4 regions of the Bariatricus sp. HCP28S3_A4 genome follow, and region 4 is predicted to be linked to each of the others. Evidence: predicted binding sites of a transcription regulator. Region 4 holds the regulator's gene; each other region holds the start of a gene.
What was found. The regulator HrcA, encoded in region 4, represses chaperone genes, less so after heat shock. The targets are predictions, from matches to a motif close to TGTTAGCACTCNNNNNNNNNGAGTGCTAACA.
Positions count from the first base shown of each region.

Region 1: a site for HrcA is predicted at 3,661-3,691, ahead of htpG (molecular chaperone HtpG). Genes of this name have one in related genera too.
Region 2: a site for HrcA is predicted at 5,717-5,747, ahead of ACTNBF_RS11570 (co-chaperone GroES). Genes of this name have one in related genera too.
Region 3: a site for HrcA is predicted at 4,445-4,475, ahead of ACTNBF_RS03215 (co-chaperone GroES). Genes of this name have one in related genera too.

Region 1 is NZ_JBQHSE010000007.1:74,199-81,826, reverse strand. It holds gene ACTNBF_RS05525 (FtsX-like permease family protein) at 27-3,626, shown strand; gene htpG (molecular chaperone HtpG) at 3,777-5,840, shown strand; gene ACTNBF_RS05515 (DUF5721 family protein) at 5,910-6,413, opposite strand; gene rluF (23S rRNA pseudouridine(2604) synthase RluF) at 6,593-7,390, shown strand; gene ligA (NAD-dependent DNA ligase LigA) at 7,383-7,628, shown strand, end outside.
Region 2 is NZ_JBQHSE010000023.1:1,842-9,469, reverse strand. It holds gene hdhA (7alpha-hydroxysteroid dehydrogenase) at 1-204, opposite strand, end outside; gene ACTNBF_RS11590 (manganese efflux pump MntP) at 872-1,456, shown strand; gene ACTNBF_RS11585 (TPM domain-containing protein) at 1,583-2,395, opposite strand; gene ACTNBF_RS11580 (hypothetical protein) at 2,412-3,530, opposite strand; gene groL (chaperonin GroEL) at 3,754-5,367, opposite strand; gene ACTNBF_RS11570 (co-chaperone GroES) at 5,421-5,693, opposite strand; gene ACTNBF_RS11565 (flavodoxin family protein) at 5,886-6,503, opposite strand; gene ACTNBF_RS11560 (MATE family efflux transporter) at 6,585-7,628, opposite strand, start outside.
Region 3 is NZ_JBQHSE010000004.1:56,514-64,141, forward strand. It holds gene ACTNBF_RS03195 (peptidoglycan recognition protein family protein) at 1-172, opposite strand, end outside; gene guaB (IMP dehydrogenase) at 318-1,772, opposite strand; gene ACTNBF_RS03205 (DUF6106 family protein) at 1,850-2,338, opposite strand; gene groL (chaperonin GroEL) at 2,454-4,079, opposite strand; gene ACTNBF_RS03215 (co-chaperone GroES) at 4,134-4,418, opposite strand; gene ACTNBF_RS03220 (hypothetical protein) at 4,540-4,845, opposite strand; gene codY (GTP-sensing pleiotropic transcriptional regulator CodY) at 4,928-5,710, opposite strand; gene topA (type I DNA topoisomerase) at 5,845-7,628, opposite strand, start outside.
Region 4 is NZ_JBQHSE010000001.1:121,833-129,460, forward strand. It holds gene ACTNBF_RS00585 (iron-containing alcohol dehydrogenase) at 1-370, opposite strand, end outside; gene ACTNBF_RS00590 (DUF6465 family protein) at 577-1,041, opposite strand; gene dnaJ (molecular chaperone DnaJ) at 1,449-2,642, opposite strand; gene dnaK (molecular chaperone DnaK) at 2,741-4,612, opposite strand; gene grpE (nucleotide exchange factor GrpE) at 4,723-5,415, opposite strand; gene hrcA (heat-inducible transcriptional repressor HrcA) at 5,442-6,485, opposite strand; gene hemW (radical SAM family heme chaperone HemW) at 6,648-7,628, opposite strand, start outside.

The DNA.
Region 1 (7,628 bases), on a different contig from region 4:
AGAATATATTACGCAAAGATTTTTTCATGGAAATCAGGAAATCGAGGGGGCGTTTTATTTCAATATTTTTCATTGTTGCACTTGGAGTTGCATTTTATTCCGGTATACGTTCATCGCAGCCCAGTATGCTGATTTCCGGAGATGCCTATTTTGATAGAGAAGAACTGATGGACATCAAGGTTATAGGTACGATGGGATTGACGGACGAGGATATTCAGGCGATTTCAGAAGTAAAAGGAATTGCGGAGGCGGAAGGAAGCTACAGTAAGGATGTCCTGTGCCCGACAGGAGAGAATGAGAAGGTCGTACATGTTATGGCGGCACAGGAGAATTTCAACACTGTTCAGGTTGTGGAAGGAAGAATGCCTGAAAAGGAAGGGGAATGTCTTCTGGATGAGGATTTTGTCGCGTATGGAGATTATCAGGTAGGCGATCGAATTACATTTCGCTCCGGAGATGATTCGGAACTTTCGGAATCCCTGACGTGTGATACATTTACGATTGTAGGGATTGGGAACAGTCCGCTTTACATATCATTCGGCAGGGGAAACAGTCTAATCGGAAACGGTGAGGTCAGCGGGTTTGTAGTAGTTGACAAGTCGTCGTTCAATCTGGATGTATATACAGAAGCTTATGTGCGGGTGAGCGATGCGGAGGATGCAGTGGCGTTTACGAAGGAATATGAAGATCTCACGGATGCCGCAAAAGCTGCAATCGAAGAAATTGAAGAAGAGCGCTGTAAGGCACGGCGTGAGGAAGTCCTGGAAGAAGCAAATTCAGAGATTGCAGATGCCGAGAAAGAGTTGGATGACAAATCGGAAGAACTGGATGCGGCAAAGCGGGAACTGGAGGATGCTCGCAGTACAGCCGCGAAGAAGCTGGCTGATGCAAAAAAGGAGCTGGAGGACGGCGAGGCACTTCTTACGCAGTCACGAAAGCAGATCGAAGACGGTAAGAAACAAATCGAAGATGCGAAATCCGAACTGAATCGTCAGCAGAGTACCTTAGATGAGGCAAAGAAGGAATATGAGAGCGGATATGCAGAATTTTCCGAAAAGGAGAAGGAATTAGACGAAGCGGAAGCGGAGTATCAGAAAAACTATGATCAGTATATGCCGCTGATCACTTCCGGGAAGGAAGAGATCGCCAATGGAAAAGAGCAGATTGAAGCCGGACGTGAGCAGATCGAAGAAGGAATCCTGCAGATTGATACCGGTATCGAACAGTTTCAGCAGGCAGCAGATGGTCTGGAGCAGATCGACTCGGCACTTGAAACATTGGATAAGCTGGTACAGATTGGGCAAAGCCTTTATGAAAAGATTTCTGCGGTTCCTGAGGAGGAACGTTCAGAACTGCAGAACAAACTCGTAGAGATTTACGAGGGAATGCTGGAGAAGAAAGAGGCACTGGAAGAACAGAAGAATGAAATTCTTGTTCAGCTGCAGGTGGCCGGAGTAGAAAATGAGGAGCAGATTCCTGCAAAAATAGAGGAGCTGCAGCAGCAGAGAGAGGAACTGATCCAGAAACGAAGTGAGCTGGATGCGACCGAGAAGGAACTCCTGGAAAAAGAAGAAGAACTTCTGAAGCAGGAGCAGCAGCTTATTGAAGCTGGGCAGGCTCTGGAATCGGGGAAAAAGCAGCTCGAGGATGGAAGAAAAGAACTGTTAGATGCAAAGCAGCAGATCGAAGACGGGCAGAGACAGCTGGATGCCGCATGGACACTGATCCGTGAAAAAGAGGAAAGCCTTAATCAGGGAAAAAAAGAAATTGTTTCGGCTGAGAAAGAACTGTCCGAAGGAAAATCCGAGTACGCCAAAGCGGCAGCGGATGCCGTGCAGCAGATTGAAGACGGTGAAAATCAGATCCGTGAAGGCGAAGAAAAATTGATTGAGGCGAAGCAGCAGATTGCGGATGCAAAAGCTGAGATTGCGAAGGTGGAAGAGCCGAAATGGTACATTCAGAACCGGAGTGAAGCAATGGCTGAATATGACGGCTATGGAGAAAATGCGGATCGTATGCGCTCGATCGGAGAGGTTTTCCCATTCTTGTTCTTCCTGGTCGCTGCGTTGATTAGCTTGACAACGATGACCAGGATGGTGGAGGAACAGCGTATCCAGATCGGCACGATGAAAGCACTCGGATACGGGAAATTGGCCATAGCTAAAAAGTATATTTTCTATGCACTTTCCGCGACACTTGGCGGAAGTATCGTGGGCGTCCTGATCGGTGAGAAGGTGTTCCCACTGGTTATCATTTATGCATATAAGATCCTGTATAAACATTTGCCGGATATTCTGCTCCCCTATCATTTGAGCTACGCGGTTCAGGCGACAGGAATTGCTGTGATCTGTACGCTTGCGGCGACGATCGGTTCCTGCTATAAGGAACTCGCATCTCATCCGGCTGCGCTCATGAGACCGCCGGCACCGAAACAGGGCAAACGGATCCTTCTGGAAAGAATCGGATGGTTCTGGAGAAGACTTAGTTTTACATGGAAATCATCGATCAGAAATCTGATCCGCTATAAGAAACGGTTCTTTATGACCATTTTCGGTATCGGAGGATGTATGGCACTTCTTCTGGTCGGCTTTGGCCTTAAGGATTGCATTTACGAGATCGTAGACCTTCAATATGAAAAGATACAGTTTTATGATGCGACTGCATATATGAATGATACGATCGATAAAGAAGAAAAAAATCAGATCCTTGACGAATTGGAAGCAGATTCGGCGCTGGATGATTTTACACAGGTGAGGATGCAGAAACTGAAAGTGAAATCGGAAAGCGCTGAATCAAGCGTGTATCTTGTGGTACCGGAAAGTGAAGAAGAACTGAAAAGCTTTCTTAGCTTCCACAGCAGAACCAGTGATGAAACATATACACTTGCCGAAGATAAAGTGATTCTTACCGAAAAGATGTCTCAGATCCTTGCGGTGAATGTGGGAGATACCATCACGATCAAAGATGACGACAAAGGAGAACGTGAAGTTGTGATCGGCGCTATATGTGAGAACTATATGGGACATTATCTCTATTTGAGCAATGATACCTATGAAGAGCTTTATGGGGCACCGCCGAAATATAATAGCATCCTTCTTCGTATGAAGGACGGACAGGAAGACTCGATCGAGGAAACGGGCAGGACGCTGCTGGAATTTGATGATGTGTTAAATGTGAGTTACAGCAAGAGCATCGAAAGCAGGCTGGATGATATGCTTCGAAGTCTGAATCTGGTCATCATCGTGTTGATCGTTTCTGCGGGAATGCTTGCGTTTGTGGTGCTGTATAATCTGAATAATATCAATATCACAGAGCGAAGGCGTGAACTGGCTACACTGAAAGTTTTGGGATTTTATGATATCGAAGTCGCATCTTATGTATACAGAGAGAATGTGATGCTGACCTTCTTGGGAGCATTGGTGGGAATGGGACTTGGAAATCTCATGCACAGATTTGTGATCGTAACCGTTGAAGTCAATGAAGCGATGTTCGGAAGAGAAATTCACCCAATCAGCTATCTGTACAGCTTCCTGTTTACCGTGGCATTCTCTATGTTCGTGAACTGGATCATGTTCTACAAACTGAAAAAGATTGATATGGTGGAATCTTTGAAGAGCGTAGAATAGAAAGTTTAGAAAAAGTTTATATTTTTCACAAAATTATTAGCACTCATTCAAAATGAGTGCTAATTTTCTATTGACATTTGGATTTTAGGGTATTAAGATATCTGATAGATGTGAAAAAGAAAAAAATATTTAACATAAGGAGTGGTACAAATGGCAGCAAAAAAAGGCAGTCTTTCAATTAGCAGCGAAAATATTTTCCCGATCATTAAGAAATGGGTGTATTCCGATCATGATATTTTCGCACGTGAACTTGTTTCCAACGGATGTGATGCGATTACTAAACTGAAAAAACTGGATATGATGGGCGAATATGAAATGCCGGAAGATTATAAAGCAAAGATCCAGGTTATCGTAAATCCGGAAGAGAAAACATTGAAATTCATCGATAACGGACTTGGTATGACCGCGGATGAGGTGGAAGAGTATATCACACAGATCGCTTTCTCCGGCGCAACGCAGTTCCTTGAAAAGTATAAGGACAAGACGACAGAGGATGACATGATCGGTCACTTTGGCCTTGGATTCTATTCCGCATTCATGGTTGCGGACGAAGTACAAATCGATACACTTTCTTATAAAGAAGGCGCAGTACCGGTACACTGGGTAAGTGATGGCGGAACAGAGTATGAGATGGAAGACGGCAATAAAGAGGGAGTTGGAACGGAGATTACCTTATTGCTTAATGAAGACAGCCTTCAGTTTGCCAATGAATACCGTATGCGTGAAGTGCTGGAGAAATATTGCTCCTTCATGCCGGTAGAGATCTATCTTTCAAAAGAAAATGCAGAGACAGAATATGAGACGATTCCGGAAGAAGAACTTCTGGATACCGATGAGGTCGTTGAACATATCCATGAAGATGCAAAGATGGAAGAAAAAGAAAATGAGAACGGCGAAAAAGAAATGGTAGAAGTTTCACCGGCAAAGGATAAAGTTAAGATTGTGAAGCGTCCGGTTCCGATAAATGATACACAGCCGCTCTGGACCAAACATCCGAATGAATGCACGAAAGATGATTATATCGAATTCTACCGCAAAGTATTTATGGATTACAAGGAGCCTCTGTTCTGGATCCATCTGAACATGGACTATCCGTTTAATCTGAAAGGTATTCTGTACTTCCCGAAGATCAATACAGAATATGATTCCATCGAAGGAACCATCAAACTGTATAACAACCAGGTATTTATCGCAGACAATATCAAGGAAGTGATTCCGGAATTCCTGATGGTATTAAAGGGCGTGATCGATTGCCCGGATCTTCCGCTGAACGTATCAAGAAGTGCACTGCAGAATGATGGATTTGTACAGAAGATCGCAGAATACATTTCCAAGAAAGTGGCAGACAAATTGTCCGGAATGTGCAAGACTGATAAGGAAACTTATGAAAAATACTGGGATGATATCAGTCCGTTCATCAAATTCGGCTGCCTGAAGGATGAGAAATTCTGTGATAAGATGAAAGATTACATCCTCTTCAAGAATCTGGATCACAACTATCTGACACTCAAAGAATGTATTGAGAAGAACGGCGGCACGATTGTAGAGCCGAATGAGAATAAAGAAGATGAGAACGAGGATGCAAACACCGTTACAGAGGATATGAAGACAACCATCTACTATGTAACGGATGAACAGCAGCAGAGCCAGTATATCAACATGTTCAAGAAAGAAGGACTGGATGCAGTGATTCTGTCCCACAACATTGATTCTCCGTTCATCACACAGCTGGAGCAGAGAAATGAGCATGTGCGGTTCCAGAGAATCGATGCAGAACTGACCGATCATTTCAAAGAAGAAGTGGCAGAAGACGAAAAGGATGCATTTAAGGAAAAAACGGACAGCCTGATGGAAATCTTCCGGAAAGCGCTTGGAAAAGATAAACTGAATGTGAAAGTGGAAAAGATGAAAGATGAAAATGTCGCTTCCATGATCACCCTTTCTGAGCAGTCACGCCGTATGCAGGAAATGATGAAGATGTATGGCATGGCAGGAATGGATCCGTCCATGTTCGGAGATGATTCTACATTGATCCTGAATGCAAATCATCCGCTGGTTCAGTATGTGGTGGATCATAAAGACGGTGAAAATACAGAACTGTTCTGCAAACAGCTTTACGATCTGGCGATGATTGCGCATAAACCACTGAATCCGGAGGAAATGACGGAATTTGTAAAACGAAGCAATGAGATAATGTTAATGCTTACAAAATAGAATACTGCAGATCATAAAAACGGGGGTCTCCTGATGTGCGATGTCATTTAGGGACCCCTTTCTTATGTGTTAAGACAAGATTTCAAAGGGGATATCCTGTTTTGTAAAGATACGCTGGACCATTTTGTCCCAGGCCTGCTCCAGCGATTTGTCCATCGTGAACAGCTTCATAGAGGTGCCTGTCGTACAGGTAAGGGATGTGCCGTTGAATTTGAAATTGAGATACAGTCCCTGTACATCAGCCGGGGAAAAAGGAAGCTCTTCCCGCTCAAGAAGATGGGCGATATTCGGTGAAGAAAGCGATAATACAAGCTTGAAGCCAAGCGGAGTTCGCTTCCCTTTGATCAAGGAAAAACAAAATTCCCTTACTTCTTTCCAGAGCGCAAAATTCCGTTCGATCTGAACAGGTTCGTCGGTTATGTCCTGATGGAAAAAATCTTTTTTCAGATGTCCGTCAAACTGAAATGTACAGAATGTGACGATCTCACCCTCAATGAAGAGAAACGAATCGAAACCGGAATGCAGAAGCAGTCCATTCATGCATTTTTTAGTGTCAAGTGAAAAGATCAGCATGAAATACCTCCTGAAATGTGTAATGATATCATTATGTATAGCTAAGTATAGCATACCGGAATGGGAAATGCATCAATTGACTTTTCTTAATAAAGACAGTACAATGAGAATGCTAAGGTTTCGGGAGCACGAAAGGTACACCGATCCGTAAGTATTTGTATGACCTCCTGGGTCAGAAAATGGGGTTAAAAGTGACAAATAAGATCGAACAGCAATTTAAGAACAGGGAAAATGCAGGTGCTGTGCGCCTGAATAAATACTTGAGTGAATCCGGCGTATGTTCCAGAAGAGAAGCGGACAAGCTGATAGAACAGGGGCGTGTGACCGTAGACGGGAAAAGAGCGGTTCCGGGTACGAAGGTGATGCAAGGACAGGAAGTGAGAATCGGGAAGAAGGTCATCTCCCGTCAGGAAGAAATGGTCGTTCTGGCCGTCAATAAGCCGCGAGGCATCGTATGCACGGAGGAGCGAAGAGAGAGAGACAGTATCGTCCGTTTTTTGAACTATCCCATCCGAATCACCTACGTCGGAAGATTGGATAAGGATTCGGAGGGTCTGCTCCTGATGACCAATAACGGCGATATCATCAATAAGATGATGCGTGCGGGAAATCATCATGAAAAGGAATATAAGGTTACGGTGAATAAGCCGGTGACGGAGGAGTTTTTGAGAAAGATGGCCTCTGGAGTCCCGATCCTGGATACGGTGACAAGACCTTGCGTGGTGGACAAGATTGGAAAGTATAAATTCCGGATTATCCTGACCCAGGGCCTGAACCGGCAGATCCGGAGGATGTGCGAAGCGCTGGGATACGAAGTGAAAGAACTAATCCGAACCCGTGTCATGAATATTGAGCTGGGAGACTTAAAACCCGGTCAGTATCGTAAGGTGACGGATCAGGAGCTGAATGAACTCTATGAACAGATCAGAAACTCATCCAATGTGACGGTGCACCAGGAGGATAGAATAGATGGATAAAAAGAAAAGAATGCAGGAATTGGTAGAACTGCTGAATCGGGCAGGGAAAGCGTATTATCAGGAATCCCGCGAAATCATGAGCAATTTTGAATATGATGCACTGTATGATGAGCTGAAAGGCCTGGAAGAAGAACTGGGCATCGTGCTTGCTTCCAGTCCGACGATCCATGTGGGATATGAGGTGCTCAGTGAGCTCCCGAAAGAACGCCACGAGTCACCGATGCTTTCACTGGACAAG
Region 2 (7,628 bases), on a different contig from region 4:
TGTTTCCTTCTTGGAAGCATCATTATAAACAGTCTTAACATTGCAGCCTTCCTTGTTCAGCTCGTCCGCACGCTCAGCAGCCCTCTCCATATTTCTTGCGCCGATATAAACGACTGCGCCCTCGCGTGCCAGACGCTGTGCACATGCCAGTCCGATACCTCTTGTCGCTGCAGTTACGATTGCTACTTTTCCATCTAATCTCATATCTATTCTAATCTCCTTTCCGATTGCTGTTATGTAATTCAACAGCGTTGTACACTATGATACCACAATTTAAGGAAAAATAAATATCTTTTTTGTGTATTATATATTTTTTTATGTTATTATTTTGTCATTATTGTGTATATTTTAACATTTTGATAATCTTGTAACATACACGTCTTTATATGTTCCTTTATTAATTTGATACATTATAGAGTTTATGAAGGATGAATTGTTCAATAACAGAATGTTTCATAATCATTATATATCGGGTACTTGTTACGTGCTATTTACACGATATCATTGTTCCCCTTTTAAATGCCATAATTCTTCAAGATAGGTCTCTTTTTTATAAAATGACATTTTTTCTCAATACCGATTGACAATCTTTTCACCACATGATAAAATCACAACTGTTGTGAGGGAGTAGCGAGCGCAAATCCTTTGTGTAGCAAGTCAACATACTGGCCGTCTGGCCTGGCTTGTTTTAAATTGCGAGACTCATGTGTAACTGTGAAGCTATACATGGAGTCTGTTTTTTTGTCCTGACACCAGGTATGGTTTTCACCGTATCTGGTTTTTTTATGACCGTTTTTATTCATTTTTTAATTAACATTTTCACATTTTATTATTACCAATGCGCAGTCATTATATTACGGAGGAATCATGTATGGTGCTTGGATTTGTATTCTTTTTTAACAGTATTCTGCTGGGAGTCGGACTTGCCATGGATGCATTTTCTGTCTCTCTTGCCAATGGATTGAACGAACCTTGTATGAAACCCAGAAAAATGTGCCGGATTGCCGGTGTTTTCGCGATTTTTCAGGCAGTTATGCCGATGATTGGATGGATTTGTGTTCATACGATCGTGGAATATTTTCAGTCTTTTGAGAAATTCATCCCGTGGATCGCACTCATCCTTCTTGGATATATCGGGGGATCGATGCTGCATGAGGGACTTACCAGTAAAGAAGAACCTTGCGAGAAACCGGGTGTGGGATTTGCCGCGCTGATGATTCAGGGAATTGCAACTTCTATCGACGCACTTTCCGTTGGATTCACGATTGCGGATTATGATCTTCTTTCTGCTGCGATTTGTGCATTCATCATCGCAGTTGTTACTTTTATCATTTGTATGGGAGGGCTGGTAATCGGGAAAGGTGCCGGAACGAAGCTTTCCGGGAAAGCAACCATTCTTGGCGGTGTCATCCTGATTTTCATCGGACTTGAGATTTTCATTACCGGAGTCTTCTAAATACAATATCGTTTGCAATAGTTCACCAGAGAGAACAGATACGTTCCCTCCGGTTTTACTTTACTCCTATTCGTCCAAAAGCTCTGAATGTTCATACGCAATTTGTTATGGAATTGTTATGAAATATCAGAATTTGCCGCCGCCACCGCCGTGTGTTGAACCGGAAGAGCTGGCGTGGGTGCTGCTTCCGCCGGAACTGCTGCTTTGCCGTTCAATTTTTCGAGTCGTCACAAACCGGTTGACAAGCCGGTCTTTCTGCAGGGACAGTGAAAAGCTGCCCGGAACCTCATAGTCTCTGGCCTCCGGTTTTCTGCGCACCGTCTTAAGTGCTGATTTTTTCGCACTTGCCATGATAAGCGCAATGATGAATCCGACAACAAACGATCCGAAAATCCAGAAGATCGGCATGGATCTGCGCGGCATATTTCCCACGTCATAAGGCTCTTCTTCATAGGCCTGGGTCAGAAATTTATCGCAGAGTGACGCATATTCTATAAACGCTGTCTCATAATCGCCATCACTGAGATACGGCACAAATTCATCGGATATGTATTCGATCCCCGCGTCGGTAAATGCTGTAATTCCAAAGCCGCAGGTACTGATCCAGTAGTCACGATCTTCCATGCTGACGAGAAGCAGGATTCCGTCACGGTCCTCGCCATATCCGTATCCGTTATAGTCATAGTAGTCATCCGCATACTCCATGGCACTCTTGCCTTCCAATGTATCCGTCGTGACTACGACCACATCACACCTCTGCCGTTCGCTGATCTCTTCCAGTAATTCTGTTAATTTGCTCTCTTCATCGTCATCTAAAAGGTCAGCATGATCCGCCACAAGCGGTGCCTCCCTCAGATACGCTCCCTCGGCTGATGCCGGAAGAACCGCAGACATTGCCAAAAGAATCGTAATTATAACTGCCAAAAATCGTTTCTTCATTTGTCCACCCCTCCCATCACAGCATGAAAATCCACATCAAAACACTGATGATCACTCCGAAGATCACACTTCGGGTCGCCACATAACGCCAGTAGGCTTTTTTATCCATCGGGAGATCACCCACCATCTTGCCGGTCTGTCCGTTCATAGCGAAGGTGTATTTCTTTCCTTCCCATGTTGTATTAAGGATCCATACCGGATACAATGCATATAAATATTTTGCATTGTAAATATTGACATTGCTTCCTGTCGTCGTAATCATCTGATATCCGGTTACAGTATTTCCAAAAACAGTTTCCGCACTGCTCGTGATTCGTTCTTTCGCACGCTCCAAACATTCTTCCATATCCACATCGTAGCGGTCTGCCACAAATCCCGCCAGATATGCCGGGGTAAATGGTACCGCCTCGGAGAAATCAAATGGCTCAATGGATTCCATCAGTGTATCATCCATTTTCTCGGAACCGTCCGCCGGAATCCGTTCGAACCGGACCGAGCCGCCGCGCTCTACCAAATAATGTTCATGTTCCGTATATTCGGTGTCGCCGTTCTCCCAGACACGGAGATTTCTCGCATCATACATAAAATGGGACTTGGTATCAGCATCAAACAGCCAGAACGGAACGTATACGCCCTTGATCTCATCAATATGGTTCTCATCCTTAAATACCTTCGGAAGGAACGGCTTGCCTTTCAGATGGCTGTAATATGCCGCCTTTGCAGCTTTCTTATCTTTCTTAAACGGAATGACATAATCCGGCTTCTGATCACCGGTAAATTGTCCCTTCATGACAACTCGGTTCCCGCAATACGGACAGGTGGTCGCTCCCGTTGTCTCTTCTGCAATGATCTCACCGCCGCAGGACTCACATACATAGACCCGCATTCCATCGGTCTCACCTTCTGCCCACTGATTGTCGTTGGCCGCCTGCCAGTCTACTTTGTCCTGACTTCCACTTTGATTCTCGCTATATACCCCATCTGAAGCTGTCTGCTGTTTGTTTTCCTGCATTTTCTGAAATTCTTCCACCGCGATTTCGGTATCGCAGTAGGGGCACTTCATCTTCTGCGACTTACTGTCGAATTCCATGGCACCGCCGCAGGCCGGGCATTTGTATTCCATCATATCAGACATAGTTCTCATCTCCTTTCACGCGGCATCTCCGGGAGGATCTGCCGGACGTCTTTTGCTTTATGACGTTTCCTATATATTCAGTTTACCACCAGTTTTTGCATTAAGCAATTTCTAATCACGGAAACACTTTGAAACCTTTTTACAACAAAACACCCGCCCCTTAAACGGGACGGGTATCTTGTTTTAGAGAGGGATATATCATATGCAATTCGTACATATGTAATTAGTACATATCCGGTGACGGCTGTGCTGCCGGAGCCGGTTCCTTAATGTCTGCTACTGCTGCTTCTGTTGTAAGAAGGGTTGCTGCTACACTAACCGCATTGGCAAGTGCATTCTTGGTTACTTTGACAGGATCAATGATTCCTGCTTCCATCATATCTACATAGGTTTCGTGAACCGCATCGAATCCGATTCCTACTTCACTTTCTTTCACTTTATTGATCACAACTGCACCTTCCAGTCCGGCATTGTCAACGATCGCATAGAGTGGCGCTTCCAGAGCTTTTGCAATGATTTCTGCTCCGGTCTTCTCATCACCGGTCAGTGTTGCCGCAAATTCATCCACTTTCTTCTGTGCATGAATGTATGCGGAACCGCCTCCGAAAATAACTCCTTCTGCTACCGCTGCCCTTGTGGCATTCATGGCATCTTCCATACGATATTTTGCTTCTTTCATCTCGGTTTCTGTTGCCGCTCCGACACGGATCACTGCAACACCGCCGCCCATTTTTGCGATACGATCCATCAGTTTCTCTTTATCGAAATCGGATGTAGTCTCTGCCATCCGTCTCTTCAGATTTTCGATTCTAGCTTCTACATCTGTTTTATTTCCGGCGCCGTCTACGATCGTTGTATTTTCTTTTGTTACCTTTACAGATTTTGCACGGCCTAACATATCCATTGTTGCGTCCTTAAGCTGGATTCCGATGTCTTCCATGATAACCTGTCCGCCGGTAAGCGCCGCGATATCCTGCAGCATTTCTTTCCGGTTATCACCATAACCAGGAGCTTTCACAGCAACCACTTTAAGTGTTCCTCTGAGACGGTTTACGATCAATGTCGTAAGGGCTTCTCCTTCTACATCTTCTGCAAGAATCAAGAGCTCTCTTCCTTCTCTCATAATATTTTCAAGAATCGGAAGGATATCCTGAATATTGGAAATCTTACGGTCTGTCATCAGGATGTAAGGATTTTCCATATTGCAGACCATCTTTTCCTTGTCGTCACACATATATCCGGAAAGGTATCCGTTATCAAACTGCATACCTTCTACTACATCGATGTCCGTCTGCATTGTTTTGGATTCTTCGATGGTGATCACACCGTTCTCACCGACTTTTTCCATTGCATCTGCAATCATTTCACCGACTTCTTCATTTCCTGCGGAAATGGCGGCAACTTTTGCAATGTGTTCTTTGCCGGTTACCGGGCGGCTCATTTCTTCCAGAACAGAGACAGCCACGTCGGAAGCTTTCTTCATTCCTTTTCTAAGGATGACCGGGTTAGCTCCTGCTGCGATATTTTTCATTCCCTGATTCACCAAAGCCTGAGCGAGAACTGTTGCGGTCGTAGTTCCGTCTCCTGCGATATCGTTCGTCTTGGTAGCAACTTCTTTGACCAGCTGTGCTCCCATGTTCTCATAACGATCTTCCAGTTCAATCTCCTTCGCAATAGTAACACCGTCATTCGTAATCAGTGGTGTACCGTAGGACTGATCCAGAACCACATTCCTTCCTTTTGGTCCAAGTGTTACTTTTACGGTGTCTGCCAGTTTATTGACACCTGTCTCCATTTTCTTTCTTGCATCAATGTCATATGTAATATCCTTTGCCATGATTTATTCCTTCTTTCTTACTTTCTCAAATTCAATCTGATTTTATTCTTTTCTTATTCAACGATTGCAATGATATCATTCTGTGATACGATCACATATTCTTCGTCGTCCACCTTGATCTCGGTTCCCGCATACTGGGTACAGATGACTCTGTCTCCTTCCTTGACCTGCATCTCTTTTCCGTCTGTCCCGGGGCCGACTGCAATGACAACTGCTGTCTGTGGTTTTTCCTTGGCACTGTCTGGCAGGATGATTCCAGATTGTGTCTTCTCTTCTGCTTCCTGATGTTTCAAAACAACTCTGTTTCCTAATGGTTTTAATCTCATAAAAAATAACCTGCCTTCCTTTTTGTTAGCACTCTTTTGCGTTGAGTGCTTAGATTGTTTCCAAAAATATATTACTTCTTTTTCGAAGTAATATATTTTATTTTTAAACTATTTATTTTTGAATTATTATAGCACTTAATTATTGTTTGTCAACAGAGTTTATAGATTTTTTATAACTTAAATTTCATGTAACTAACGAATAAAATTCGTAGCCTGCTTTGCTTCTTTCTCCGGCAGACCATACTTTTCTTTTCCGAGTGCAATAGATTTCATAAGGAAGCTCATGTTGCGTGCCAGTGTCCTCATGCTCTGGAGTCCTTCTGCATCTCCTGCTGCTTCTCCCGGCAGGCGTCCGTGAATGCTGTTCCAGTACTGACCGGATGCTACCGGCATTCCGCTGATCGTGAAATACTTATTCAGCTCATCAAATGTGGAGGAGAGCCCTCCTCTTCTGGCTGCCACGACACTGGCTCCTACTTTCATGGTCTTGTCGAACGGAGTGCTGTAGAACAGACGATCCAGGAACGAGATCAGGGTCCCGTTGGCAGACGCATAATAAACAGGGCTTCCGATCACAAGTCCGTCACACTCTGCAAACTTCGGTGCAATTTCGTTAACACAGTCATCAAATACACATTTTCCTAATTTGGAACATCCGCCGCAGGCTGCACAGCCGCGGATGGCCTGATTTCCGACCTGCACGATCTCCGCTTCGATGCCCTCCTGCTCAAACACATGTTTCATCTCGTTTAATGCGATAAATGTATTTCCTTCTTTGCGCGGGCTTCCATTGATCAATAACACTTTCATTTTGTATTTCCTCCTTTATGATTATTGTTTTTTAACATACGGTTCATTAAATCCATTATATCAGTTTTCAGAACGATTTGGCTATGTAAGATTTTCATTTCTTTGCATCCACAGGTACACCACAACACAGATCACAACCGACACCAGGGATCCGGTCGCTGTTGCCAGCCCCATCGGGAGCAACGTATTCGGGAAATACCTGGATGCCAGATAGGCAAGCGGAACCCGGGCACATACGATCGAGATCGAATTGTGCAGGAACGAAAAGGATGAACGTCCATATGCGCAGAAATATCCGCTGAAACAGAAATGAATTCCGGCAAATACGCAGTCCCACACATAGCCGTGCATATATTCGCTGCCGAGACGGATTACCTCGGTATCTGTTGCAAATAGTCCTACAAACCATCCCGCGGCAAACTGCATGACAACCACTGTGGCAAGTCCAAAGGAAACACACATCGTGATGGCATACCACAATGTCTTCTTCGCGCGGTCATGTTTTCCGGCACCGATATTCTGTGCCGCCAGTGCCGAAACGGTTGACAGCATGGAAGATGGAACCAGGAACAAAAAGCCAATGATCTTCTCCACAATTCCCACCGCAGCCGCATCATTTAACCCTCGCTGATTCACGATGATCGTTATAATGATGAAAGAAATCTGTATGAAACCGTCCTGCAGCGCAACCGGAATTCCTATCTTAAGCAATTGTTCCATGATCAGTTTCTTCGGACGAAAATAAGATTTCTTCATCACAATACCGCTCTGCCGCTTTCGAATGATACACAGGAATACGATCACACTGATCGTCTGGGAAATCGTCGTTCCAAGTGCAGCTCCCGCCGGTCCCAGTTCCAGACCACCGATGAACAGATAATCCAGAATGATATTTGCCACACAGGCGACTGCCACAAAGCACATCGGGCTTCTGGAATCCCCCATCCCGCGGAAAATGGAACTGATGATATTATAGGCTGTGATGAACGGGATCCCGATAAAGCAGATGGTAAGATAGAGGATCGTCCCCTGCACCGCTTCTTCCGGCGTGGACATCACCGCAACAATCGAGCGGACCAAAAGAAGCAGGATGACGGTGAGTGTCACCGATACTCCCATGAAGAG
Region 3 (7,628 bases), on a different contig from region 4:
GGATACATCCTGCAATTCGTATCACAGAAAGAATCAAAATCAGTAAAACAAGGATAACTACGCCCAGCTTCAGATAGTGCCGCAGCCGAATCTGCTGCTTCTTTGTATATCCTCTTTCTCTGTTCCTGTATATCTTCTCTTTTCTTCTTCTCTTTCGCCTCTTGCCGAACATTCCTGCCCCTACCTTTTTTCTATAGCTTCATTCTTTTATTTTACCATATTTCCTTCGAACAAAAGCAGAATATTTCATTATTTTTTTCTTAAGCCTTTGAAGCACAGACATAAAAGATGCCCCGGCATCACCGAGGCATCTCATTTTATTCATCTACACTGTAGTTCGGAGCTTCTTTAGTAATATGGATATCATGTGGATGACTTTCCTTTAATGAAGCCGAAGAAATCTTCACAAATCTTCCGGTCGTCTTCAGTGTCTCGATATCCGCAGCACCACAGTATCCCATACCGGAACGCAGACCGCCCATAAGCTGGAATACGGTGTCTTCTACAGAACCTTTATACGCCACACGTCCTTCTACTCCCTCCGGAACCAGCTTTTTAGCATCCGTCTGGAAGTATCTGTCCTTGCTTCCGTTTTCCATAGCAGCAATAGAACCCATGCCGCGGTATACTTTATATTTTCTTCCCTGATATAATTCGAATGTTCCCGGGCTTTCATCGCATCCTGCAAAGATACTTCCCATCATACATACATTCGCACCTGCCGCAATTGCCTTTGTCATATCTCCTGAGTACTTGATACCACCATCAGCAATGATCGGAACCCCATATTCTTTTGCAGCTTCATAGCAATCCATAACCGCTGTGATCTGCGGTACACCGATACCTGCAACGACACGTGTAGTACAGATTGATCCAGGACCGATACCTACTTTGACAGCGTCGGCTCCTGCTTCGATCAGAGCTCTTGTTGCTTCGCCTGTAGCTACATTTCCCGCAATAACCTGAAGTTCCGGGAATGCCTCTTTGATCATCTTGACAGTCCGGATCACGTTTGCAGAATGTCCATGCGCAGAATCCAGCACGACAACATCAACATGTGCCTTCACGAGTGCTTCCGCTCTTTCCAGACAGTTTGCAGTAATACCAATCGCTGCTCCGCAAAGAAGACGTCCTTTGGCATCTTTCGCAGAAAGCGGATACTTGATCTGCTTCTCAATATCTTTAATCGTGATCAGGCCTTTCAGATTGAAATCCTTATCCACGATCGGAAGCTTCTCCTTGCGTGCTTTCGCAAGAATCTTTTTAGCCTCTTCCAGGGTAATGCCCTCCGGTGCTGTGATCAGCCCTTCCGAAGTCATGGATTCTTTAATCTTCTTGGAAAAATCCTCTTCAAACTTCAAATCACGGTTGGTAATGATACCTACCAGCTTTCTTCCTTCTGTGATCGGCACACCTGAAATGCGGAACTTCGCCATCAGATCATTAGCATCCGCAAGTGTATGTTCTGGTGAGAGATAAAATGGATCCGTGATTACTCCATATTCAGATCTCTTAACTTTGTCTACTTCTTCTGCCTGCTGTTCAATCGACATATTCTTATGAATAATACCAATACCACCCTGACGAGCCATCGCAATCGCCATTCTATGTTCCGTAACAGTATCCATACCGGCACTCATCATTGGTATATTCAGCTTAATCTTGTTTGTCAGATAGGTTGACAAATCGACCTGATTCGGAATCACTTCTGAATACCCAGGTACTAAGAGTACGTCATCAAATGTAATTCCTTCTCCGATAATCTTTCCCATTATCCTTTTCCTCTCTTTCGCTTCTTTTGTTGTGATTTAACTGCTATCATACAATACATGTTACACTTGTGTCAACCCTAAACAAAAACTTTTCTAGGTGCAAGCATCTTCATTCCTTCCAGAATCGTTGAATTCGGTTCAAAAACCACTCTCTTCTTTTCACCCTTCTGAACGATCACCATCTCGTACTGCTTTGCATCCCGGTTTCCAGAGCTGAAATCCACTGTCTTAAGTCCCTGATACGGTCTAAGTTCTGCTGAACCTGCCTGTGCAAGAACTTCCATCTCATTTAATTCCATCGTGAAAACCTTTTTTCTGCGGGACTTTGCCATAATCTTGTCGATATCAAGAGCGCCGTTGACAAACAGATATTCAAATTCCACATCCATACTGCGGAATAAGAAAACGTCCAGACAAATCAAAATAATTGGTGCAATGATAGCAACCGGAATGATCAAAACAAGCCCAACTGAAGCAACCGTAAGCAAAATCAGTGCTGCTTTTGCAAGAATCGTGCTTGCGGGGGCGTTCCGCTTCACAAGTTGTTCGGTATAATAATCACCCATATCTTACCTCCAAATTTCCTTTTGTATATTTCTATCATTGTATCACTTTTCCTACAAAAAGAAAACTCCTCTTTACGAGGAGTTTTCAAAATTCACAAATAATTCAAAACGGGAATTACATCATTCCCATTCCGCCTGCGCCTCCTGCCGGCATCGGTGGAACATCTTCTTTAATATTTGCAACAACAGATTCTGTCGTGAGCAATGTAGAGGCTACGCTTGTTGCGTTCTGAAGTGCGCTTCTTGTAACTTTAGCCGGGTCAAGAATTCCAGCTTTTACCATATCAACATATTCTTCTGTGTATGCATCGAATCCGTTTCCTGGTTCTGCTTCTCTGACTTTGTTAATGATAACAGCACCTTCCAGACCTGCATTTGCTGCGATATGGAATAATGGAGCCTCCAGAGCTTTCAGGACAACGCCTGCACCTGTCTTCTCATCACCTGTCAATGTCTCAGCCATCTTTGCAACTTCTTTTGCTGCATGGATATATGCAGATCCGCCACCTGCGATAATACCTTCTTCTACTGCTGCTCTGGTAGCTGCAAGAGCATCTTCCATACGGAGTTTCGCTTCTTTCATTTCAGTCTCGGTTGCTGCGCCAACGCGAATAACAGCTACACCGCCTGCCAGTTTTGCAAGTCTTTCCTGAAGTTTTTCTTTGTCAAAGTCAGAAGTTGTCTCTTCGATCTGGGCTTTGATCTGTGCAATTCTTCCGGAAATTGCATCTTTATCGCCAAAACCGTCAACGATTACCGTGTTTTCTTTCTGAACTTTTACAGATTTAGCACGTCCGAGCTGATCCATGGTAACTTCCTTCAAATCAAGGCCAAGTTCTTCTGAGATCACCTGTCCGCCTGTCAGGATCGCGATATCTTCCAGCATTGCTTTTCTTCTGTCGCCATATCCCGGTGCCTTTACTGCTACAACATTGAATGTTCCGCGCAGTTTGTTCACAATCAGTGTTGTGAGTGCTTCACCTTCAATGTCTTCAGCGATAATAAGAAGTTTTGCTCCGGACTGAACGATCTGCTCCAGAAGCGGAAGGATTTCCTGAATGTTGGAAATCTTCTTGTCTGTAATCAGAATGAATGGATTGTCAAGATTTGCTTCCATCTTCTCCATATCGGTGCACATATATGCGGAAATATATCCACGGTCAAACTGCATACCTTCTACCAGGTCAAGTTCTGTCTTCATGGTCTTGGATTCTTCGATCGTGATAACGCCGTCGTTGGAAACCTTCTCCATAGCGCTTGCTACCATCTCGCCTACTTCATCATCACCGGCTGAAATAGCAGCCACTCTTGCGATCTGATCTCTTCCGTTTACTTTGCTGCTCATCTTCTGGATTGCTTCAACAGCGCAGTCCGTTGCTTTCTTCATACCTTTACGAAGAACAATCGGGTTTGCCCCTGCTGCAAGGTTCTTCATACCTTCATTTACCATAGCCTGGGCAAGTACGGTAGCTGTTGTGGTTCCGTCTCCGGCAACATCATTTGTCTTGGAAGCGACTTCACGGATGAGCTGTGCTCCCATGTTTTCAAATGCATCTTCCAGTTCAATCTCTTTTGCAATCGTTACACCGTCATTTGTGATAAGCGGTGCTCCGAAGGATTTATCCAGAACTACGTTTCTTCCTTTTGGTCCTAATGTTACTCTTACTGTATCAGCAAGCTGATTCACACCTGCTTCCAATGCTTTTCTGGCTTCTGCGCCGAATTTAATTTCTTTTGCCATTTCAATTCACTCCTGTTTTAAAATAATTCTTTTCTAAAGGCCATATACGGCTGACTATTTGATTACTGCAAGAATGTCACTCTGTTTTACAATGATATATTCAACATCGTCCAGTTCTACTTCTGTTCCGGAATATTTAGAATAGATGACCTGATCGCCGACTGCCACATTCATCGTCACTTCCTTACCGTCCACCATTCCGCCCGGTCCTACTGCGATTACTTCTGCCTGCTGCGGTTTCTCTTTTGACTGTCCCGGTAATACGATACCTGACTTTGTCGTCTCTTCTGCTACTAACTGTTTTAATACAACTCTGTCACCTAAAGGTTCTAATCTCATTGTAATTCCTCCTTGATTTCTATTTTTGTTAGCACTCATTAAATTTGAGTGCTAAAAACTGTCTAGATATAAAATAGCACTGCGACTTCTATTTGTCAACATGCCTTTTTTAATTTTATAATTACTTTATATTTATTTCATAAAATCCATTGACAATCTGTAAAATCAAGATCATTCCGGCTCTGTTCTCATACCGCTCTTTGATCACTCCTTTGCAGACGGCTTCCCCTTTCAGGGTCTGAATCCGGCATTCATAGACTGCATCCAGAGAAATATCGGTGATTTCTCCCGTGCTCATCCGCAGATGAAGCTGCTCCATCTCTTTCTGATACTCGATCACTGTGCATTTGTAAACCGTCTCGTCCTGCTTTCCGCCTTCGAGATAATTGTGGATCATCGAAATGACCGCTCTGTCTCCGTCGTACATTTTTCTTTCTCCTTTCATTGTGATCTATGTTAATGAGAGATAAAAAGGGTATCAGACTCCTGATACCCTTCTCTTCTGTTTTCTATTTCATTTTTTCTCTTTTGATCTTGTCCAATTCTTTGAAAACATAATCGTTCACGACTTTGATATAAGTACCTTTCATACCGGAAGATCTGGATTCGATCACGCCCGCACTTTCAAACTTACGAAGTGCATTTACGATCACGGAACGGGTAATTCCCACCCGGTCAGCAATCTTGCTTGCAACCAGAATTCCTTCCATGCCGTCAAGTTCTTCGAAAATGTGTATGATTGCTTCCAATTCAGAAAATGATAAAGTACTGATTGCGGATTGTACGATCTGTTCCTTTCTGGTCTCCTCAGCGCTTTCTTCATTCACAGAGCGAAGCATCTCAAGTCCCACGACTGTTGTACCGTATTCACTGAGAATAATATCATCAATCTCATACAAGGCATCTTTCTTGTAAATGAACAGACTTCCAAGCCTCTCTCCCGCAATATCGATCGGAGTAATGATCGCCTGATACCCTTTCACAATCTCCGGTGTAAAACCTAGTGTCTGAAGATTGACATTCTCTTTCGTGGAAAGGATATTCAGGAGACGCTCATTCAGCATCTCGTCAATGTGTCCGCCGACCTCTCCCTTCAGAAGTTCTTTAATCTCCGGAACGCCCGGACAAGCACTGACTCCCAACACTTTTCCTTTTTTACTTACCACAAGCACGTTGGACAGAAGAATCTCTGTCAGCACCTCACAAATGTCATTAAACACAACTTTGCTGGAATTATTATTGTGCAGCAATTTGTTTATTTTTCTAGTTTTATCCAATAATTGTACGCTCATTTTATCCTCCATAAAGCATTGCACCTCTGGTTTTTCCTCTCCATCGGCTATTGTAGAAATTATTCGCACAAATAGCGAAAAATTTGTGTGCAAAACTATATTATCATACAATTCGCAAGAACTCAATGAATTTCCTATTTATTTTTTACATAACCGCAATGTTCATCACCGCACACCAGTTTATTTCCTTTTTCCACCATATAGCTTCCGCATTTTGGACATTTTTCCGTGGACGGTTTTTGCCATGACATGAAATCACATTCCGGATTATCCTCGCATCCGTAATATTTTCTGCCTTTCTTAGTCTTGCGCAGCACAATGTCTTTGCCGCATTTCGGACATGCAACGCCGATTTTCTCAAGATACGGCTTTGTATTTTTACATTCCGGGAATCCGGGGCAGGCCAGGAACTTTCCGTGTGGTCCGTATTTGATCACCATGTTGCGTCCGCATTCTTCACACACAACATCCGTAACCTCGTCCTCGATCTTCACGGTATCCAGTTCTTTTTCCGCCTTTTCCACTGCTTCTTCCAGATCCGGATAGAAATTGCGGATCACAGTCTTCCATTCTACCTTGCCTTCTGCAATCATATCAAGAAGTCCTTCCATATAAGCTGTGAAATTCACATCTACGATACTGCTGAAAGATTTTTTCATCATATTATTGACTACTTCTCCCAGCTCTGTCATGTACAGATTCCGGTTCTCCTTCGCAACATATCTTCTGGAAATGATTGTGGAGATTGTCGGAGCATAGGTACTTGGTCTTCCAATCCCCAACTCCTCCAGCGTCTTAACCAAAGCCGCTTCTGTAAAATGCGCAGGCGGCTGAGTGAAATGCTGCTTATAGTCAAACGATTCATGCGTAAGAACCGAGTTCTCATCCAGTCCTTTTACAAGGATATTGCTTCCTTCTTTCTCTTCATCGCTTTCCACATAAACCAGGCGGAAACCTTCAAATACCACCTTGGAAGCAGACACTGCAAAACGATAGTCACCTGCTCCGATCCGGATCGATGTCGTCTCATATCTGGCCGGCTGCATTCTGCTGGCAACAAACCGCTTCCAGATCAGCTGATACAGTCGGAACTGATCTCTGGACAGAGAGTCCTTCACCGATGCAGGGGTCCTGGTCACATCAGAAGGACGAATCGCCTCATGAGCATCCTGAATATTCTTCCCGTCTGATTTCTTCGTCTCTTCTACCTGTGTAACATACTGTTCTCCGTACACTTCACCGATGTATGCCTTCACACTTGCATCTGCTTCTTCTGAGATACGGGTAGAATCCGTACGCAGATACGTGATAAGGCCGGTCGTACCGCTACCCTTGATATCCACGCCTTCGTATAACTGCTGTGCGATCCGCATGGTTTTAGATGTTGCAAAATTCAGGGCTTTGGAAGCTTCCTGCTGCAGGGTACTGGTGGTAAACGGAAGCGGTGCTTTCTTGATTCGCTCGCCCCGTTTCACGTCGGTCACTTCATAACGCACGCCATCCAATCCTGCTAGAATCTGATTCAGTTCTTCCTTGTTATGAATCACCATTTTCTCGTCTTTTGTCCCATAGAACTTCGCTGTAAGGGGCTTCTTCTCCCCCTTGACATTCAGGATCGCATCCAGCGTCCAGTACTCTTCCGGAATAAAGGAGTTGATTTCTTCCTCCCGGTCCGCAATGATACGAAGTGCCACAGACTGTACACGTCCTGCGCTCAGTCCCCGTTTCACCTTTGCCCAGAGAAGCGGACTGATCTTATATCCCACGATTCGATCCAGCACACGCCTTGCCTGCTGTGCATCCACAAGATCCATGTCGATCTCGCGCGCATTTTTCAAAGATGCTTTCACCGCACTCTTTGTGATCTCATTAAAACTGATCCGGTATACTTTCTTATCTTCAAGCTTCAATGCTTTCA
Region 4 (7,628 bases):
TCCAGATATCCCATAGCTTTGTTCCCGGATTCGCTGCCCCATGTGCAATTGCTTTCGCCGTGTCGATCGAACTGCCTCCACCAACGGCCAGGATAAAATCCGCCCCGAACTCCAACGCCTTCTGAACTCCCCGTTCCGCATATGCGAGTCTCGGATTCGGTTTCACTCCGCCAAATTCTTCATATGTAATTTTCTCTTCTCGCAGAGCATTTTCAATCGTTTCCAGAAGACCGCTTTTCACGACACTTCCTCCTCCATAAACGATCAGCACTCTGTGTCCGTTCCATTTTTTCACTTCTATTCCCGCCTGAAGATGCGTCTTGCTTCCAAACACAATTTCAGTAGGTGTATATTGTGTAAAATTCTGCATTATTCTCCTCCGTTCTAAGATCGTCGCAGATCTTACCTATATTCTGTTGTTTTATACAATCATGGGAAAATCAGGACCGATTCCAGTTCATACTTCTATTAGAAAAAAGAAATGATTCTGTTCGATTTTTCCGGAGAAAAGAATTGCTTCTCTTCTTTCCGGAAAACGAACAATGGCAATATACATTCACTAACTACTATATAATTCTACAGCCAGATCTTACCGGTTGTTTCACCGTTGATTACATAATATACAGCGTAATCTTCCGGTTTGATATAGAGTTCCATGGACTTGATGTCTGATACTTTGTGTTTTGCCTTTGTCCATTCTTTCTTAACTGCCGCAACCATATCTTTCGTATTTACTTCTTTTTCACCATACTGCAAAACAATTTCTGTCTTGATTTCTTTCTTAGTTGCCTCTTTTCTTGTCTTAGCTGCTGCTTTCTTTACATCTTTCACAGTCTTCTCTACAGCTTCTTTCACGTCTTCTACCTTCTCTTCTGCCATTTTTACCGCTTCTTCTGCCATAGCTGCTGCAGCTTCTTTTACTTCTTCTGTCTTAACTTCTACAGCTTCTTTTACTTCTGCTGCATTAACCGGGGCTTTTGCTTCTGCTGCTTTTACATTCTTATCAATTACTGCTTTAGAACGTTTGCTTACTCTTGCCATATTTAAATATCCTCCTCGATTCTAAGTTACTGCATGTTGCCACATAACAAAGTACAAAAACCGGAAAAATTTTCCTCGGAATTTGCTTACCGCGATATTATACCACAGAAATTTCAAAAAGTCACATTGATTCCCAAGATATATTTGACTTTCAGCCTTTTTTAATGTAGAAATTTTTCTCAATTTTACTGTATTAATTATGCAAATTGTGCTATAATATTTATATTGCAAAGAAAGGAAGGTAACATTATGGTATTATTGGTTGGCATTATCGCAGTTGCAATCATCGCAGCTATCGTTACCGCCTGTGTTACTTCAGTAATTGGTGGCATCGCCGGCAGCGAATTGGAAGAAGAAGAATAAAAATATGCGTTTCATGTGGGATGTTCACACGAAACGCATATTTTTTATTCTTCCAATTCTTCTAACTTTTCCTTCACCTTATCCATGAAGCCTTTTTTCTTATTCTTTGTTTTTCCTTCGGGTTCTTCTTCCTGATTCAAAGAATTCCCTGTCAATTCATCAAATTTGCGAAGTGCCTCTTTGGCCTCTGCACTTAATTTTTCCGGTGTCTGAATCACAAGCGTGACATAATGATCTCCACGTACCTGCGGATTTCTGAGCGAAGGAACACCTTTTCCTTTCAGACGCACTTTCGTATCGGTCTTTGTTCCCGGTTTTATATTATAAAGCACATCCCCATCAATCGTCTTAATTCTTACGTCACCACCGAGCGCTGCCTGTGCAAATGTAATCGGTGCTGTTGAAAACAGATGTACATCCTGTCTCTGGAAAATCGGATGCCGTGAAACAGTAACCTCGACCAAAAGATCTCCTCTCGGACCTCCATTCACCCCAGGTTCTCCCTTTTCGCGAATCCGTACGCTCTGTCCATTATCAATACCTGCCGGAATAGAAACCTTAATCTTCTTTCGACTGGACGTATATCCTGTTCCTCCACAATCCGGACATTTTTCGCGAATAACCTTACCTGTTCCCTGACACTCCGGACAAGTCTGTACATTCTGTACTGTTCCGAAGAACGACTGGGATGTATAGACTACCTGTCCTTTTCCACCGCATCGGCTGCAGGTTTCCGAACTTGTTCCCGGTTTTGCCCCGGTACCGTTACATTTACTGCACGGATCTTTCAACACAACCTCCAGTTCCTTCTCACAGCCAAACACAGCCTCTTCAAATGTAATTCTAACACCTTTTCGAATATTTGCCCCTTTCATAGGACCGGTATTGGCACGGCCTCCTCTTCTGCCTCCGCCAAATAAATCACCAAATATATCGCCGAAAATATCGCCGAAATCTGCGCTGTTAAAATCGAATCCTCCGAATCCCCCGGCTCCGCCGGCACCTCCTTCAAAGGCGGCATGTCCAAACTGGTCATATTGACGACGTTTTTCGGGATCACTCAGTACTGCATATGCTTCAGAGGCTTCTTTAAACTTTTTTTCGGCCTCGGCATCCCCCGGATTCATATCCGGATGGTATTTCTTGGCCAAAGCCCGATATGCTTTCTTCAATGTCGCCTCATCCGCATCTTTGGAGACACCAAGGACTTCATAGTAATCTCTTTTTGATTCTGCCATAACCCTACCTCATCACTTCTACTTTTTCGTATGCATAGCAACAAATCTGCAAGACGGATTTACCCGCCTTGCAGAAAATAATTTTGTTAAACAAGAACTTAAACTTCTCTATAATCTCCGTCTACAACGTCATCTCCGTTGTATCCTTCCGGTGCCGGTCCTGCTTCCGGAGCCGGTCCACCCTGTGCTCCTGCTGCGCCGGCTGCAGCACCAGCCTGCTCATAAACCTTTGTGAACAGCTTCTGTGCACTTTCCATCAGTTTTTCTTTTGCAGCCTTGATCTCAGCGACCTGAGCATCTGTCATTTCATCGCCTGCTTTTGCAAGCAAATCTTTCAGAGTCTGAACATCAGCTTCTACTGCGCTTCTGTCAGCAGCATCGATCTTGTCACCAACTTCTTTCATTGCTTTCTCGGTCTGGAATACCATTGCGTCTGCGTCATTCTTGGTGTCAATTGCTTCTTTACGCTTCTTATCCTGTGCTTCGAACTCAGCAGCTTCTTTTACTGCACGATCGATATCTGCATCGGACATATTAGAACCTGCTGTGATCGTAATATGCTGTTCTTTTCCTGTTCCCAGATCTTTTGCTGATACATTTACAATACCGTTTGCATCGATATCAAATGTAACTTCGATCTGCGGGATTCCACGCGGTGCCGGCGGAATTCCGTCCAGTCTGAACTGTCCGAGGGACTTGTTGTCTCTTGCGAACTGTCTTTCACCCTGAACAACGTTGATATCAACTGCTGTCTGGTTATCTGCAGCAGTAGAGAAAATCTGGCTCTTCTTGGTCGGGATTGTTGTATTTCTCTCGATCAATCTTGTAGCAACACCACCCATTGTCTCGATGGACAGTGACAGCGGAGTTACATCCAGAAGAAGGATGTCGCCTGCGCCGGCATCTCCAGCCAGTTTACCGCCCTGAACGGATGCACCAAGGGCTACACACTCATCCGGATTCAGAGATTTGCTCGGTTCTTTGCCTGTGAGACGTTTTACTTCTTCCTGTACAGCCGGGATACGGGTAGATCCACCTACCAGAAGTACCTGGCCAAGGTCAGACGCTGTGATACCTGCATCAGACAGTGCACGTCTTACCGGTTCTGCTGTCTTTTCAACCAGTTCATGAGTTAATTCATCGAATTTAGCTCTTGTCAGGTTCATATCGAAATGCTTCGGTCCTTCTGCTGTTGCAGTGATGAACGGAAGGTTAATATTAGTTGTTGTTGCAGACGAGAGCTCTTTCTTTGCTTTTTCAGCTGCTTCTTTCAATCTCTGAAGAGCCATCTTATCTGTAGAAAGATCTACACCTTCTTTTGCCTTGAAATCTGCAAGCATATAGTCTGTGATCTTCTGATCGAAGTCATCTCCGCCAAGTCTGTTGTTACCTGCTGTAGATAATACTTCGATAACGCCGTCACCGATCTCAATAACGGATACATCGAATGTACCACCGCCAAGGTCATAAACCATGATCTTCTGTTCTTTTTCATTGTCCAGACCATAAGCAAGTGCTGCCGCTGTAGGCTCGTTGATGATACGTTTTACATCAAGACCGGCGATCTTACCGGCATCCTTGGTAGCCTGACGCTGTGCATCGTTGAAATATGCCGGAACAGTGATAACTGCTTCTGTAACCTTTTCTCCAAGGTATGCTTCTGCATCTGCTTTCAGTTTCTGAAGAATCATAGCTGAAATTTCCTGCGGAGAATATTTCTTTCCGTCAATGTCAACTTTATGGTCTGTTCCCATTTCTCTCTTGATAGAAGAAATTGTCTTTTCTGCGTTTGTAACTGCCTGACGTTTTGCAGGTTCACCTACCAGACGTTCTCCTGTTTTTGTAAATGCTACGATAGACGGTGTTGTTCTTGCACCTTCTGTATTTGCGATTACAACCGGCTGACCACCTTCCATAACCGCTACACAACTGTTTGTTGTACCTAAATCAATACCAATGATTTTGCCCATTATGAAGACCTCCTAATATTTTAAAAAATTTGTTTACTTACTTTGTTTATATAGAGTATATCTGCATCTTCATGTGTAAATATACAAACTATTTCATTCATTCTGCTATTTTAATTAGCAACCTTTACCATGCTGTGTCTCACAACACTTTCACGATACATATATCCTTTCTGGAATTCCTCGACCACGACATTCTCTCCGGCCTCTTCATCTTCAATATGCATCACTGCATTATGAAAATCCGGGTTAAATTCCTGTCCGACCGCCTCAATCGGTTTCACACCGATGCCTTCCAGTGTTGTCATAAGCTGCTTGTAGATCTTATCCATTCCCTGCACAAACGGATCTTCTTTGTTTTCCTCAGCTACAGACTGCAGGCCGCGTTCAAAATTATCAACGACCGGAAGAATCTTTTCCACGATATCTTTTGCACCGATCTCATACATGGCTGATTTTTCTTTCTCAGTCCGCTTTCTGTAATTATCGAATTCTGCCATCTGTCTGGTAAGCTTATCTGTCAGATCTGCAATCTGCTCATCCTTCTTGTCTTTTTTATTCTTTTTTTCAAAAAGCTTTGATTTTTTCGGCTCCGCAGTTTCTTCTGTTTTTTCTTCTTCCTTCGCATCTGCTTCGCCGGCCTCTTTGTTCTCACCTTCCCGACTTTCTTCGGAATCCTCTTCCTTATCATTTTCTTTTTCAGCAGCTTCTTCTGCTTCCGCTTCCATGGCGGCTTTCTTTGCCTCTTCCACTGCTTCTTTTACCATTTCTTCATTACTCATCTGATTATCCAACGGTTCTGCCACCTTTCTCCTTTCATAGTCCTGATGTTCTAACCATCCCTGTGGAAAATCTCATCCAGTTCCGCCATCAGAGTCTTTAACGTCTTCATTACATGTTCGTAATCCATCCGCTTCGGTCCAATGATTCCAATGGTCCCCTGCATACCCTCACCAAGCTCATAGGTCGCTGTGACAACACTGCAGTCCTTCATCTTCTCCACATTGGATTCATTTCCGATATAGACCTGAATGTCTTTATTCTCGCTGCTGGCCATCGTCTTTGATACCAGCGCTGCCAGCTGCTGCTTTTCTTCGAAAGCACTGATAATCTCCTGAGCGCTCTGCTTATCGCTAAGCTCCGGATATTTAAAAATATTCGTTGCGCCGCTGGTGTAAATCTCCATGTCATCATCAAGCTGTATCACATTCGCCACTGCATCCAGCACATTACTGACCACTTCACTGTGAATCCCTGCCTGTTCCTTCAGTCTGGCGATCATTCCGAGATTGATCTCTTCCACCGACAGTCCGATCAGTGCCGTATTTAACAGCATATTCAGTTTCAGCAATGCTTCGTTATCCAATGGCTCTTCCAGTGTAATAATCTGGTTCTTTACGATATTTCCATCCATCACAATGACGACGACCAACTGGTTCTCATCTACCTGTGAAAGCTGGATGAACTTCAGCTTATTCCTGTTATATACCGGAGAGGAAATCATCGTCGCGTAATTGGTGTTCGTTGCCAGTACTTTCGCGACCTGCCTTAGGAGCTGATCCATCTTATCTGACTTCTCCAGCATCTGCTCCTTGAGTTCTGTGACCTCCTGCTCTTTCTGGCTCATCAGCATATCTACATACCATCGATATCCTTTATCAGATGGAATCCTTCCCGCCGATGTGTGAGGCTGCATGATATAACCCAGTTCTTCCAGATCCGCCATTTCATTCCGGATCGTTGCAGAGCTTAAGTTCAGATCCGTATACTTGGAAATCGTTCTCGATCCCACCGGCTCTCCGGTGTCTAAATAATTCTTAATGATGGCATGAAGGATTTTCGTTTTCCGCTCACTAAGTTCCTGTATAGACTCCATCTGCACCCTCCTTTGTTTTATTAGCACTCGGTATATTCGAGTGCTAACATCATCTTCGCTTATTAATGTATCACTCCCAACACGCTTTGTCAACCCACTTTATAAATATTTCATAGTTACACTTTTTTATCGCAAAAGGACTGCCATATGACAGTCCTTTTCTCAAAACATAAACTCCACAAATACCGTATTGCTCACATCGATTCCCTGTTCTGTAAGCGCGATACGGTCCTCATGTTCTTCTATAAGATGCATACCTTTCAGTTTCCGGATCGGTTTTCCGTAGACCGCTTCGATCCCGGTTCCAAAGGCTTCCTCAAATTCTGTTTTCGATATGCCTTCCGTCATGCGCAGTCCGAGAAACATGAATTCCTCCATCTCATCTTCCAGGCTGAGTTTTTCTCCGGAAAATTTTTCTTCAAAATTATCCCTGTATTCCGTCATCTTTTCCGGATTACTGTATCTTGCCCCTTCAAAAAATGTGGCGGCACCCACGCCGAACCCCAGATACGGCACTCTTCTCCAATACCCGCAGTTGTGCCTGCATCGGTATCCGGGCTTTGCATAATTGGAAATCTCATACCGCTGATATCCCGCACCGACGAGGATCTGCTCTGTCTGATGATACATCTCCCGTTCTTCCTCCTCCGTAGGAAGCGCAGGCCACGGCAGATTTGCACCCTTTCTTTTCTCACATCCCGACTCCGCCCTTTCTTCCCGTCCTGCATCTTCCCCGTACCTGTCATAGAATAAAGTTCCGGGTTCGATGATCAGACTGTATGCAGAAATGTGCTCCGGCTCCAGAGCCGCGACTGTTCTCAGTGTTTCGGTCCAGCTCTCCGCCGTCTGACCCGGGATCGCCGAAATCAGATCAATATTGATATTGTCAAATCCGCACATCCTCGCACTCCTATAGGCCTCAAGGAATTCTTCATAAGTGTGTATCCTTCCAAGCATCCGCAGTTCTTCATCATGGACAGACTGTAGTCCGATGCTCAGCCGGTTCACACCGGCATCTTTATACGCTTTCAGTTTTTCATCCGTAACCGTACCGGGATTCATCTCCATAGAAATCTCCGCATCCGCAGAAATGTGATATTGATCCCGAACCGTATCAAGAATCATCCGGAACTGGTCTCCGGT